Prochlorococcus marinus CUG1416: one gene and its partner. The protein of the gene in region 2 interacts with the protein of the main gene of each other region in a pairwise test. Links are inferred from orthologs where the notes say so. Each region holds a gene or a part of one and is shown on either strand. Other genes may lie near its edges.

Region 1 (5,968 bases), on a different replicon or contig from region 2:
GAATGAGGTTAGATCCAGCCCTAATGTCCTCTCCTTTCATAACTACCGTAACTGATATTGCAGGTGTATTTATTTATCTAAGTACTGCAAAATGGTTATTAAGCTCTTCTTTAATCTAAATTTAGTAGGTATTTATTCTCATTTTTGTAAAAATGTGGATTTTTTTGTTTAACTTTACATTTCTTAATGGTATTGTTTACAAAACAACATTCAACTTTCATGTCTACTGAAACATTAAGTGAGAATAAATTAGTCACAATATCAAGTTTAAAAGCTGCTAACGATGTCGACCTTGTTAGATCTTATTTGAGGGATATAGGTAGAGTCCCGCTATTATCTCACGAGCAAGAAATTACTCTTGGTAGGCAGGTCCAAGAATATATGCAAGTAGAAAGAGCAGAATTGGAAATTATTGAATTAACAGGAGAAAAGCCAAGTATTGAGGAATTATCAAACAAATTAAACTTATCTATTTCCATAATAAAAAAAAGATTGAGAGCTGGACAGAGGGCGAAAGAAAGAATGGTTGCAGCTAATTTAAGGTTGGTAGTAAGTGTTGCAAAAAAATATACTAAAAGAAATATGGAATTATTAGATTTAATACAGGAGGGAACAATAGGTTTGGTAAGAGGAGTTGAAAAATTTGATCCAGCTAGAGGCTACAAGTTTTCAACATATGCATACTGGTGGATTAGACAGGGTATTACTAGAGCAATTGCTGAAAAAAGTAGGGCAATCAGGCTACCAATTCACATAACTGAAATGTTGAATAAGCTTAAAAAAGGTCAAAGAGAGTTGAGTCAAGAAATGTCTAGAACTCCAACAGTAAGTGAACTTGCAAAATACGTAGAGCTTCCTGAAGAAGATGTTAAAGATTTAATGTGCAAAGCTGGGCAACCAGTTAGTCTTGAAACAAAAGTTGGTGATGGTGAAGATACTGTATTACTAGATTTATTAGCAGGCGGTGAGGATTTGCCAGACGAACAAATAGAGATGGATTGTATGAGAGGCGATCTTCATTCTCTTTTGCATCAATTACCAGATTTGCAATGTAGAGTTTTAAGAATGAGATACGGGATGGATGGTGATGAGCCAATGTCTCTTACAGGAATAGGGAGGGTACTTGGGATCAGTAGAGATCGAGTAAGAAATTTAGAACGAGATGGATTAAGAGGTTTGAGAAGACTTAGTGAAAATGTAGAAGCTTATTTTGTTTCCTGAAGAAATTCACATATTAATGTATTTGTTTCTTCAGGTTCTTCATCATGAGGACAATGGCCAGCACCTTTAATAATATCTAATCTTTTAATATTACTGAACTTTTTCTTCCACTCTTTTGCTTCACTTAATGATTCCCAAGGATCTTTTTCTCCCCAAATTAATTGGATTGGAGTACCAACTTTGTCGAAAAGGTCTGTAGCAAGATAGTCGTCAAATAAGTTAATAAAACCACGAAATGCTTCTTTAGAGTTTGTCCTTTTAGAGGGTTGATATAGTATTTCAATTAATTCCTCATCGATATTTTTTCCTGAGGGGTAAGCTTGTTCAAGTATTTTCTTTATAACTTTTGGATTAGCAGCTCTTGTGAAAAGTGTATTGCTGATTATTCTTTGTCTGACTATCGTTTTAAGGACGGGTCTCAGTAGATTCATTAAGATATCACTTTTTTTTAAACGTTTATCATCCATAGTTCTTTGTGCACAATCAATCAAAATGACACCTTTGCAATTATCTTTGAGGATTTCAGCAGCTTTTAATGCAATAACACCACCAATTGAGTTCCCTACCAAGTAAACAGGAGATTTTATTACCTCTTCACAAAATGTTGATATTTGATTACCCCATAAGTTAAATGAATATTTAATTGAGTTTTCTTTGTCAGGTTCGTAATTTAATAAAGCATTAGGCTGACTGCTTTTTCCAAATCCTAATAAGTCAATTGCGTAGCAGTTAGAAAATTTACCGAGAAAATCTTGATTATGTCTCCAATGGTTTTTTGATGCCCCAAATCCATGAACTAATAAAATTTTAATATTTTTTTCAGAAGTAGATTCTTTTGATAAAGACCAAGAAATTTCCCAATTTTTCCACTTCCAAGTTTCAGATTTATTTAAGGACACTATGAATATGCTTTTGATTAAACTTTAATTCAAAAAAAAATTATTCGTTTTTAATAAATTATTCTTAACTATGAAAAAGCGTTCATTTTATGAAAAAGAAAAAGGTGATATGTATTGGAGAGGCTTTAATAGACAGAATCAGAAATAAGTCAAATCAAGGATTTACAGATTTTTTGGGAGGTGCGCCGGCTAATGTTGCTTGTGCATTAAGAAAATTAAAAATAGATTCAACATTTATAGGAAGTTTGGGTAGTGATGATTATGGAAAAAAATTTATCACGCAATTTAATGAATTGGAGGTTAATTTAGATTTTTTGCAATTAGATAATGATTCATCTACTCGCGTGGTTAATGTAGATAGAGATCAATTTGGAGATCGTTTTTTTTCAGGCTTTGAGGAAAGTTCTCATTCACGCTTTGCAGACGAAGTTCTTAGTAAGAAATTCATAGAAAAAGAAATTTTAAATTTGGAGAAATCTTTTCTAGAAACAAAATATTTAGTTATGGGAACGATCTTATTATCATCTCCAATATCAGCAGAGACTATTTTTTTTCTTCTTGAACAGGCTAAAAAATTTGAAGTCAAAATAGTTATTGATTTGAATTGGAGAGAGGTCTTTTGGGATCACTCAAGTTTTTCATCAGAAATTAGTAAAGCCGAGAGAGTTAATTTAATCAAGAAATTTTTAAATCATGCAAATGTCTTAAAACTTGCTAAAGAAGAAGCAACTTTGTTTTTTGAGGATGAAAATCCCTTGATAATATCTCAACAATTGTCTAATAGACCAGATGTAATAATAACTGATGGAAAAAATCCCGTTGCATGGTATATCAATGGATTGCAGGGAATTACTGAAACTCCTACTTCAAAAAAAATTGTTGATACAACTGGCGCAGGCGATGCTTTTTTAGCTGGCTTAATTTCACAATTTATTGCTTCTGGCTATCCTTCAAATGAACTAGAGATAGAAGATTGCATTAAGTTCGCAGGTGTTTGTGGATTATTAACTTGTCTTGGTGAAGGTGCTATCGAGCAACAGCCATATTATGAGAAGGTTAATAAATTTTTGGGATCTCGTATTTCGTAGTTTCTTCCATAATTTTTTGCGTAACTAATTTCTATTTTCCAGAAATTATCAATAACTGGTTCTATTAATTCTGGCCATTCAATAACTAAAATAGCTTGTCTTTGTATTGCCTCTTCTTCTTCTGAAAAAAAAACTTCTTTTGCTGAAGAAACATTTTCTAATCTGTATAAATCAAGGTGAATTAGTGGAATTTTTCCGGAGTTATAGTGATGTGATAAAGCAAATGTAGGGCTTGTAATGTCTTCAGAGATTGTTAAGCCTTGAGCAATCCCTTGCACAAATGAAGTTTTCCCAGCACCTATTGGACCCTGTAATAAAACAATTGATTGGGGATTTAATTTGTGTGAGAGTTTTTTTCCTAAATTTAAAGTCTCTTTTAAATTCTCAACAAACACAAAATTACTCAAAAATCATTTATAGTTTAATAGAAAAAGTATTTACTAGAAATGGTTATCTCAAATTCAGTTAAAAACTCAATACCAAGTTATGTAATTGCCGATATCTCTTTATCAGATTTTGGTCGTAAAGAAATTAAAATTGCCGAAACAGAAATGCCTGGATTAATGGCACTTAGAGATAAATATCAATCTGAAAAGCCACTCAAAGGTGCAAAAATAGCTGGAAGTTTACATATGACTATTCAGACGGCAGTCTTAATAGAAACTCTTGTTGAACTTGGTGCAGAAGTGAAATGGGCTTCATGCAATATTTTTTCAACTCAAGATCATGCGGCTGCAGCTATCGCAGATAAAGGAATTGCTGTATATGCAAAAAAAGGTGAGACTCTTGATGAATATTGGCAATATACCCACTATATTCTTGATTGGGGTTCAGACTCTCCAAATATGATTCTTGATGATGGGGGAGATGCAACTGGTTTATTGATACTCGGTAGTAAAGCGGAAAAAGATTTATCTGTCTTAGATAATCCCGGTAATGAAGAAGAAATTGCTTTATTCAATTCTATTAAGTCTAAGTTGTCAAATGATAGTTACTTCTATTCTAGAATTAAAAGTAACATTATTGGTGTCACTGAAGAAACTACAACTGGAGTTGCAAGACTTTATCAACTGCAAAAGCAAAATGCTTTACCTTTCCCTGCTATCAACGTTAATGATTCAGTAACTAAGAGCAAATTTGATAATTTATATGGGTGCCGAGAATCTCTAGTTGACAGCATAAAGCGTGCCACTGATGTGATGATTGCTGGGAAGGTCGCTTTAGTGATGGGTTTTGGAGATGTAGGTAAAGGTTCAGCACAGTCATTAAGAGGTCTTGGTGCAATTGTAAAAGTTGCTGAAGTTGATCCAATTTGTGCTCTTCAAGCGGCAATGGAAGGTTTTAGCGTTGTTACGTTAGACGATGTTGTGGAAGATATAGATATATTTGTTACGGCAACTGGGAACTATCAGGTAATTACAAACGAAAATCTCGTTAAGATGAAAGATGAGGCCATAGTTTGTAATATCGGCCATTTCGATAATGAAATTGATGTGGCTTCCTTGAAAGATTATCCATGGGACAATATTAAGCCGCAGGTTGATCACATAACTTTGCCGAGTGGCAATAAAATAATCCTTTTAGCCGAAGGTAGATTAGTTAACTTAGGTTGTGCCACTGGACATCCAAGTTTTGTTATGAGTAATTCTTTTACTAATCAAGTACTAGCTCAAATTGAACTTTTCAATAAGTCAGAAAAATATGCTAAGGAGGTTTATGTTTTACCAAAACATTTAGATGAAATGGTAGCTAGATTACATCTTGATAAAATTGGTGCAAAATTAACACAATTAACTAAAGAACAGGCTGACTACATTAATGTCTCTGTTGAAGGACCTTATAAACCAGAACTCTATAGATACTAAGTTTGAGTTTAATTTTTGTAAATTTTCTTACTTCAATCCCCGACTATATTAGTTTGGCTGTTGAAAAGAATTCAATAATTGCATACCTCACTATTTGTTTGGCTATGTTTTTAGAAAACATAATACCTCCAATTCCTTCGGAAATAATAATGCCATTAGGAGGTTTTTTCGTTTATCAACAAAAATTAAATTTCTATATTTTAGTTTTTTGGGGATTGCTTGGAACTATTTTAGGATCATTGCCTTGGTACTATTTAGGTAGATTAGTAAATGAAAAAAGACTTTCAAATTTTCTAGATAAAAAAGGAAAATATTTGGGTATTTCTTCTAATGATTTAAGTAAAAGTAAAAGGTGGTTTGATAAATACGGGGTTTCTTTAGTTTTTTGGGGCAGATTAGTACCAGGTATAAGAACTTTGATTTCAGTTCCCGCTGGCATAGAACTTATGCCATTAAGAAAATTTTTGATTTGGACTACATTTGGGAGCCTGATATGGGTAGCACTTCTTACTTATGCAGGTTATTTATTTGGTGAAAATTATCCAATCATTGAAACTTATTTAGATCAAATCAAATATGTTGTGAAGCCAATTTTAATTTTAATTTTTTTATATTTTTTAATAAAAATACTTATTAGATTTATTAAAAAAATTAAAGCCTAAAAAGGTATTTCACTAGAATTACTGTTGTTAGAGTATTGGTTATTTTCAGACTCTTTTCGAGAGCTTAGCAAGTTTAATCTATCAACTCTAATAACTGGTTTGTATCTGTCTTCACCAGTATTTTTATCTTTCCAACTATCAATTTTAAAGCTTCCTGTAACTCCAATTAAAGATCCTTTTTTAACGTAGTCTGCTGCTACTTGGGCTTGTTTACCCCATATTTCTAAATTAAA
Region 2 (5,846 bases):
CATTTCATTACCGATAATTGGTTTTATACCTTTCTCTTTACACTTCTTGACCAAATCAAGAACTCCATACATAACTCCATGATCGGTCAGAGCAATAGAATCCATTCCCAGATCAGAAGCTCTTTCTACTATTTTAGAAATTTGACTTGCTCCATCAAGCAGACTGTAATCACTATGATTATGAAGTGGAACGAAACCCATACTCTATCTATTTATATATATAAGATAGAGAAAATTTCTAAAAGGTCTATAGATCTTAATTACAAATTAATTATTAATACAAATTTAGAATAAGGGCCTAGCCTGAATTACCTGAGCATCAATTTCAAAGATATTTGCTGCATTCAATATTTTATTCTCTTCCAATACATTACCTATAAGTTGAAGTCCTATAGGCAATCCTTTGGTATCAAAACCACATGGAATACTGATAGCTGGTAGTCCGGCTAAATTAGCTGGAACAGTTAAGAGATCAGACAAATACATAGAAAGTGGGTCATTGGCAAAATCACCCTTCAAAAAAGCAGTAGTTGGACAAGTCGGAGTCAATAAGATATCTACTTTCTTAAAAGCATTATCAAAATCTTTTCTTATCAAAGTTCTAATTTTTTGTGCTTTCTTGTAATATGCATCACTATATCCAGCTGACAAAGCATAAGTTCCTATCAAAATTCTTCTTTGTACTTCATCTCCAAATCCTTCAGCTCTACTTTTTGAAGTCATATCTAAAAGATTAGACCCTTCATTCGACCTATAACCATATTTAACTCCATCGTATCTAGCTAAATTTGCAGATGCTTCAGATGGAGCAATTACATAATATGTGGCGATACCATCGTTAAACCTTGGGCAATCAACTTCAATAATTTCAGCTCCTAAAGTTTTAAATTTCTCAACTCCAGAAAGAACGGATTCTTTAACTTCTGGATTAAGGCCCGGATGTTCAAAGCATTCTTTTATGATTCCAATTTTTAAACCCTTTATAGATTTATTTAAATCACTTAAATAATTTGGCACTGGTTTATCAAGACATGTTGAATCTAGGGGGTCTTTACCAGATATTGAATAAAGTATTTCAGCGGCATCTGAAACAGTATTTGTTATTGGGCCAATTTGATCAAGAGAACTAGCAAAAGCTACCAGTCCCCATCTACTTACTCTGCCATAAGTAGGCTTAAGCCCTACCACTCCACAAAAAGAAGCGGGTTGTCTTATGGATCCTCCAGTATCAGAGCCTATAGCAGCCGCACATAATCCAGCCGCAACTGAAGCAGCACTGCCTCCGGAACTTCCACCTGGAACTCTATTAATATCCCAAGGATTTGAAGTAACCCCAAAGACAGAGGTTTCTGTTGAACTACCCATTGCAAATTCATCCAAATTTGTTTTACCTAAACAAATACCACCTGAAGACCATAATTTACTAGAAGCTGTTGATTCGTATGGTGCTACAAAGCTTTTAAGCATTTTACTTGCACAAGTGGTTACAACACCCTTAGTGCAAATATTGTCTTTAATTGCTATTGGCATACCCGCAAGAGGAGGAAGTATTTCTTCCTTCTGAATTAATTTATCTATATTTTCAGCTTGCTCTATTGCCTTATCTTTAGTCGTACAAATATATGAATTAATTTTAGGATCATTAGAATCGATTTTTGATAAAAAATCATTTACTAATTCCTTAACAGAAGCATTTTTACTATTAATTTGCTTTCTTAAAGAATCAAAATTCATTTCAAAACTTTTTTCTTAAAATTTAAGATTATCAAACAGTTAATGGTTCTTCTTTTTTGCAACGAACTAAACTATGTTTAATATTTGTAGAACCTTCATCAGAAAGATCTTTAATAAAAAAAGATAAATTTTCTTTTAAACTACGTTTTGTAATAAATGGACCATACCAGTACGTAGTTGAAGGCTGATCTGTTTCAATCTTAGCCCACCAAGCTAATCCGAGTTTGTTTCCAAAATTTCTAATCAATTTTATTGGCCTTATTAAGCCATTAATTCTTGTTAAATTCTATACAATTTTGTAGCAGAAATTCAATAAATTTTGATTAATTATATAAATATATTGAAACAACAATATTTCAAATCATATTAAAAGGAGTTTCATAAATAAATAAACTTATTTACTTGTCAAATGAAATAGTGATATTGCCGCTGCCACAGAGGCATTTAAACTTGATGTCTTACCCTTAAGAGGGATACTTAATAGGAAATCGCATTTTTTTTGAGTAAGCAAAGAGATACCTTTATCCTCTGCACCAACAATAACTACTAAGGGAGTTTTTTCATGAAACTTAGAGATCGATAATTGACCATCTCCAGATAATCCAATAACAAGAAAACCATTTTTCTTTAATTCCTCTAACGCCCTATTTAAATTAACAACTCTACTTACTGGTAAGTGTTCCAAGGCTCCTGCAGCCACTTTGGCTACTGTTCCAGTTAATCCAGCAGATCTTCTTTGAGGAATAATGATACCCTTGCAATCAAATGCTTCAGCAGATCTTATAATTGCACCAACATTATGTGGATCAGTTATTCCGTCTAAGGCCAGGATAATTGGATTTGCAGAGTAATTTTTAGAAAGATCAATTAATTTTTCTAGGGATATTGTTTTAGAGCATGCCAACTGCAACGCGACACCTTGATGTGAAGCACCAAAAGTTAATTGCGAAAGCCTATTCCAAGAAACTTCTTCAATAAGTACTCCTTTTGATTTAAGTTCCTTGAGTAAGATATAGAATTTCTCTGAAGAAAAAATTTCTGATGTACACCAAATCCTGTTAATAGCTCTTTCACTAATAAGGGCCTCAAAAACAGAATGTTTACCCCATATCCAGTCATCAAAATTTCTTTTCTTTGTAGGATCTTGATAAGTATTAGTAGCTTTGCTAGAAACTTCTATATTGGATTTATATATTGGCTTACTTCTTTTTAAAGATGAAGATTTACTATTCTTCTGATCACTTTCATCTAAATTGTTAAGACCCTTGTTTTTAGTAGGATTTTTCGAAAATCTATTATTTTTCTTGGAAGAATTTGAATTTTTAGAGAAAAAATTAGAATCATAATCTTTTTTGTATTGTTTACTATTTTTTGCAGAGTAATTACTTTTTGAGGAGTTTTTCATAGATTCAATGCATTGTGATTTCAAGATATTCAAAAATAGTTGATAATCTTTTAGGATCTTTCAGAAATAGCCAACCGATAAGGGTTTCAAAACCAGTTGCTCTTGAGTATATGGTAGGGTCTGAAGACTTTGGGTATCTCTTTGTTTTATTTCTAGCACGTCTAATTAAATCCATTTCATTTGAATTTAATAAATGTTCAATTTGACTTAATGATTTTGATTGAGATTTTGCTTTTACTTCGTTTACTACTGATAAATGGAGTTCTTTAGATTTCAATGGAAAATGAACATGTCTTAGTCTCTGATGAAGTTCCCATACCGAATCACCAAGCCAAGCAAGTTGAATAACACCTATTTCATCAGGAGATCCATATGGAACCAAGTTTTGAATCCAATAATTCAATTTTTCAAATAAGTTAATGCATCTTCAAGATTTAACTTTAAGTTAAGAAAATCACCTAAACGTACTAGTTTAATAGTTTGAGCAACTCTAGAATTACCAACAACTGAGAACCCTAACTTCAATTTTTTACATTCTTTAGCAGTCTGAACAAGAGCCCCAAGACCAGAAGAATCTAGAAAATCAATTTTTGTAAGATCAATAATGAATGGAAACTCATTTCTTAAATTATTAGTAACAAAAGTCTTAAATTGTTTTTCTGAAAATGCATCAAGTTGGCCTTTAAAAGTAAAAACAATAATATTTGTTTTTACATCGAGGTTTCCTCTTAAAGAAACAGTTAGCTTCTGGAAATCTTCTATGATCTAATCCCTCCAAAAAAATAATGTATCAAATGTAATAATCAAATCAAATCAAAAGAAAACAATATGTCAACATCTTTCTAACATTAGAGAAACAAATTTCTTAAATAAATAATCTGAATCATGAGGACCCGGCCCAGCTTCTGGATGATATTGAACACTAAATATTGGCTTATTATTCACTTCCAATCCTGCAACAGTACTATCGTTAAGGTTGTAATGAGTTATTTTGACTATGTCCTTTGAGAGAGAATTAGGATCAATTGCAAAACCATGATTCTGACTAGTTATCTCAATTTGATGATCTTTTCCACAAGGGTGATTTAAACCACGATGTCCAAAAGGGAGTTTATAAGTAGAACCTCCTAAGGCTAATCCAAATATTTGATGGCCAAGGCAGATTCCAAACATAGGTATTTCACCAAGTTCAATAAGTGATCTTGCTAAATCTATCCCTTCAGAAACAGAAGAAGGGTCGCCTGGCCCATTTGAAAAGAATATACCATCAGGCTTATTAGATAGAACATCTTTTAAAGAAGAGCTAGAAGGTAAAACTAAAATTTCACAACCATGAGAAACAAGTCTGTTTAGAATAGATTTTTTAATTCCAAAATCAATTGCTACTATTTTTAATACATTAGACTGTTTAGTGTATTTCTTTCTAAGGTCAAAATCTGTTTCTGTAGGACTACTCCATAAATATTTTTCCTTCGTTGAAACTACTTTTGATAAATTCAACCCCTCCATTTTTGGCGTTTGATTAATTATCTTTAAACAACTATCTACGGTTTTGTCTTCAGAGGTAAGAACTCCATTCATCGAGCCATAGGTTCTTAAGATTTTGACAAGAGCCCTTGTATCAATTCCATAAAGACCTATTATATTTTTTTCAACTAACCATTGATTAAAATTCTTTAGAGATCTCCAATTACTATTATTTGATGAATAATTTCTTACAATTATTCCTTTAACACTAATACTTGATTCTGAATCTTCAAGATTAATACCAGTATTTCCAATTTCTGGATAAGTAAATGTTAATATTTGTCCATAGTAACTTGGATCAGTAATAACTTCCTGATATCCAGTCATTCCAGTATTAAAAACTATTTCGCCAAAAGTAGTACCTAAAGCACCAAAAGAAAATCCAGGGAATGTAATACCATTACTTAAAACCAATTTTGCATTTTTCTTGTAGGGATTAATCATCAATTTGATATTAATTCATCTGAGGATAAAAAATTTTTCAACAGTAAAAATGTTTTCCAAGGATTTCCTTGATTAATTGAAAATATAGCTTTATTAAAGCCTTCATGTAAATCCTCCTCAATTCCTGCTACCCAAAGGACTAAGGCAGTGTTCAAAGCAACAACATCTTTATGTGATTTTTGTCCAGAACCGTTTAAAACAGACTTTAATATTTCCTCGTTAGAGTCACTATCTGTAACTACAAGCTTTTCGTTTGGAACATTATCATGGTTAAAATCTGAAACATTTATTTTTGAAAATCTTAATTTACCATTATCTACAAATACTAATTTATTTTCTCCTTGAAGCGAGGCTTCATCAAGGCCACCAAAACCATGAACTACTATTGCCCTATTCATGCCCATTTTTAATAGTGCACTTCCCATAGGCTCTAAAAGATCCTCAGAGGCAACACCTAAAACTTGCGCATTTGGTCTTAAAGGATTTACTAGTGGTCCAAGTTGATTAAAAACAGTCCTTATTCCAAGGGACTTTCTTAAAGGAGCAAGTTTTATTAAAGATTTATGCCAAACAGGTGCAAATAAAAAAGTTACTCCAATTTCATTGACTGCAGAAATTACTTTTTCTAATGAACAATTTAAATTTAAACCAAGATTCAACAAAACATCTGCAGAGCCAACTTTCCCACTAGCACTTCTATTTCCGTGTTTAGCAATTTTTACACCACAAGAAGCGG

What was found. Proteins that work in one complex are often made in the same cells at the same time.
Region 1: the proteins of rlmB (region 2) and tsaE interact in binary tests that used the Escherichia coli proteins (3 or more experiments, as listed by UniProt). The link is inferred for Prochlorococcus marinus CUG1416 from one-to-one orthologs.

What each region holds. Positions count from the first base shown.
Region 1 is NZ_JAAORM010000005.1:501,081-507,048, reverse strand. Bases 1,885-4,859 are described here. They hold tsaE (tRNA (adenosine(37)-N6)-threonylcarbamoyltransferase complex ATPase subunit type 1 TsaE), read right to left. Parts: upstream 3,604-4,859; coding sequence 3,166-3,603; downstream 1,885-3,165. Other genes in these bases: ahcY (adenosylhomocysteinase), read left to right, coding at 3,655-4,859; HA146_RS09055 (carbohydrate kinase family protein), read left to right, coding at 2,210-3,208; HA146_RS09060 (alpha/beta fold hydrolase), read right to left, coding at 1,885-2,120. Also shown: mgtE (magnesium transporter), read left to right, coding at 1-119; HA146_RS09065 (RpoD/SigA family RNA polymerase sigma factor), read left to right, coding at 220-1,221; more of HA146_RS09060, read right to left, coding at 1,206-1,884; more of ahcY, read left to right, coding at 4,860-5,073; HA146_RS09040 (DedA family protein), read left to right, coding at 5,076-5,735; HA146_RS09035 (single-stranded DNA-binding protein), read right to left, coding at 5,732-5,968. UniProt on the Escherichia coli protein: Required for the formation of a threonylcarbamoyl group on adenosine at position 37 (t(6)A37) in tRNAs that read codons beginning with adenine.
Region 2 is NZ_JAAORM010000002.1:528,728-534,573, reverse strand. The notes cover bases 1,135-3,987. They hold rlmB (23S rRNA (guanosine(2251)-2'-O)-methyltransferase RlmB), read right to left. Parts: upstream 3,140-3,987; coding sequence 2,129-3,139; downstream 1,135-2,128. Other genes in these bases: carA (glutamine-hydrolyzing carbamoyl-phosphate synthase small subunit), read right to left, coding at 3,971-3,987; HA146_RS04335 (STAS domain-containing protein), read right to left, coding at 3,539-3,901; HA146_RS04340 (ribonuclease III domain-containing protein), read right to left, coding at 3,144-3,542; HA146_RS04350 (DUF1816 domain-containing protein), read right to left, coding at 1,766-1,981; gatA (Asp-tRNA(Asn)/Glu-tRNA(Gln) amidotransferase subunit GatA), read right to left, coding at 1,135-1,734. Outside these bases: HA146_RS04360 (DNA polymerase III subunit alpha), read right to left, coding at 1-201; more of gatA, read right to left, coding at 286-1,134; more of carA, read right to left, coding at 3,988-5,110; trpD (anthranilate phosphoribosyltransferase), read right to left, coding at 5,110-5,846. UniProt on the Escherichia coli protein: Specifically methylates the ribose of guanosine 2251 in 23S rRNA.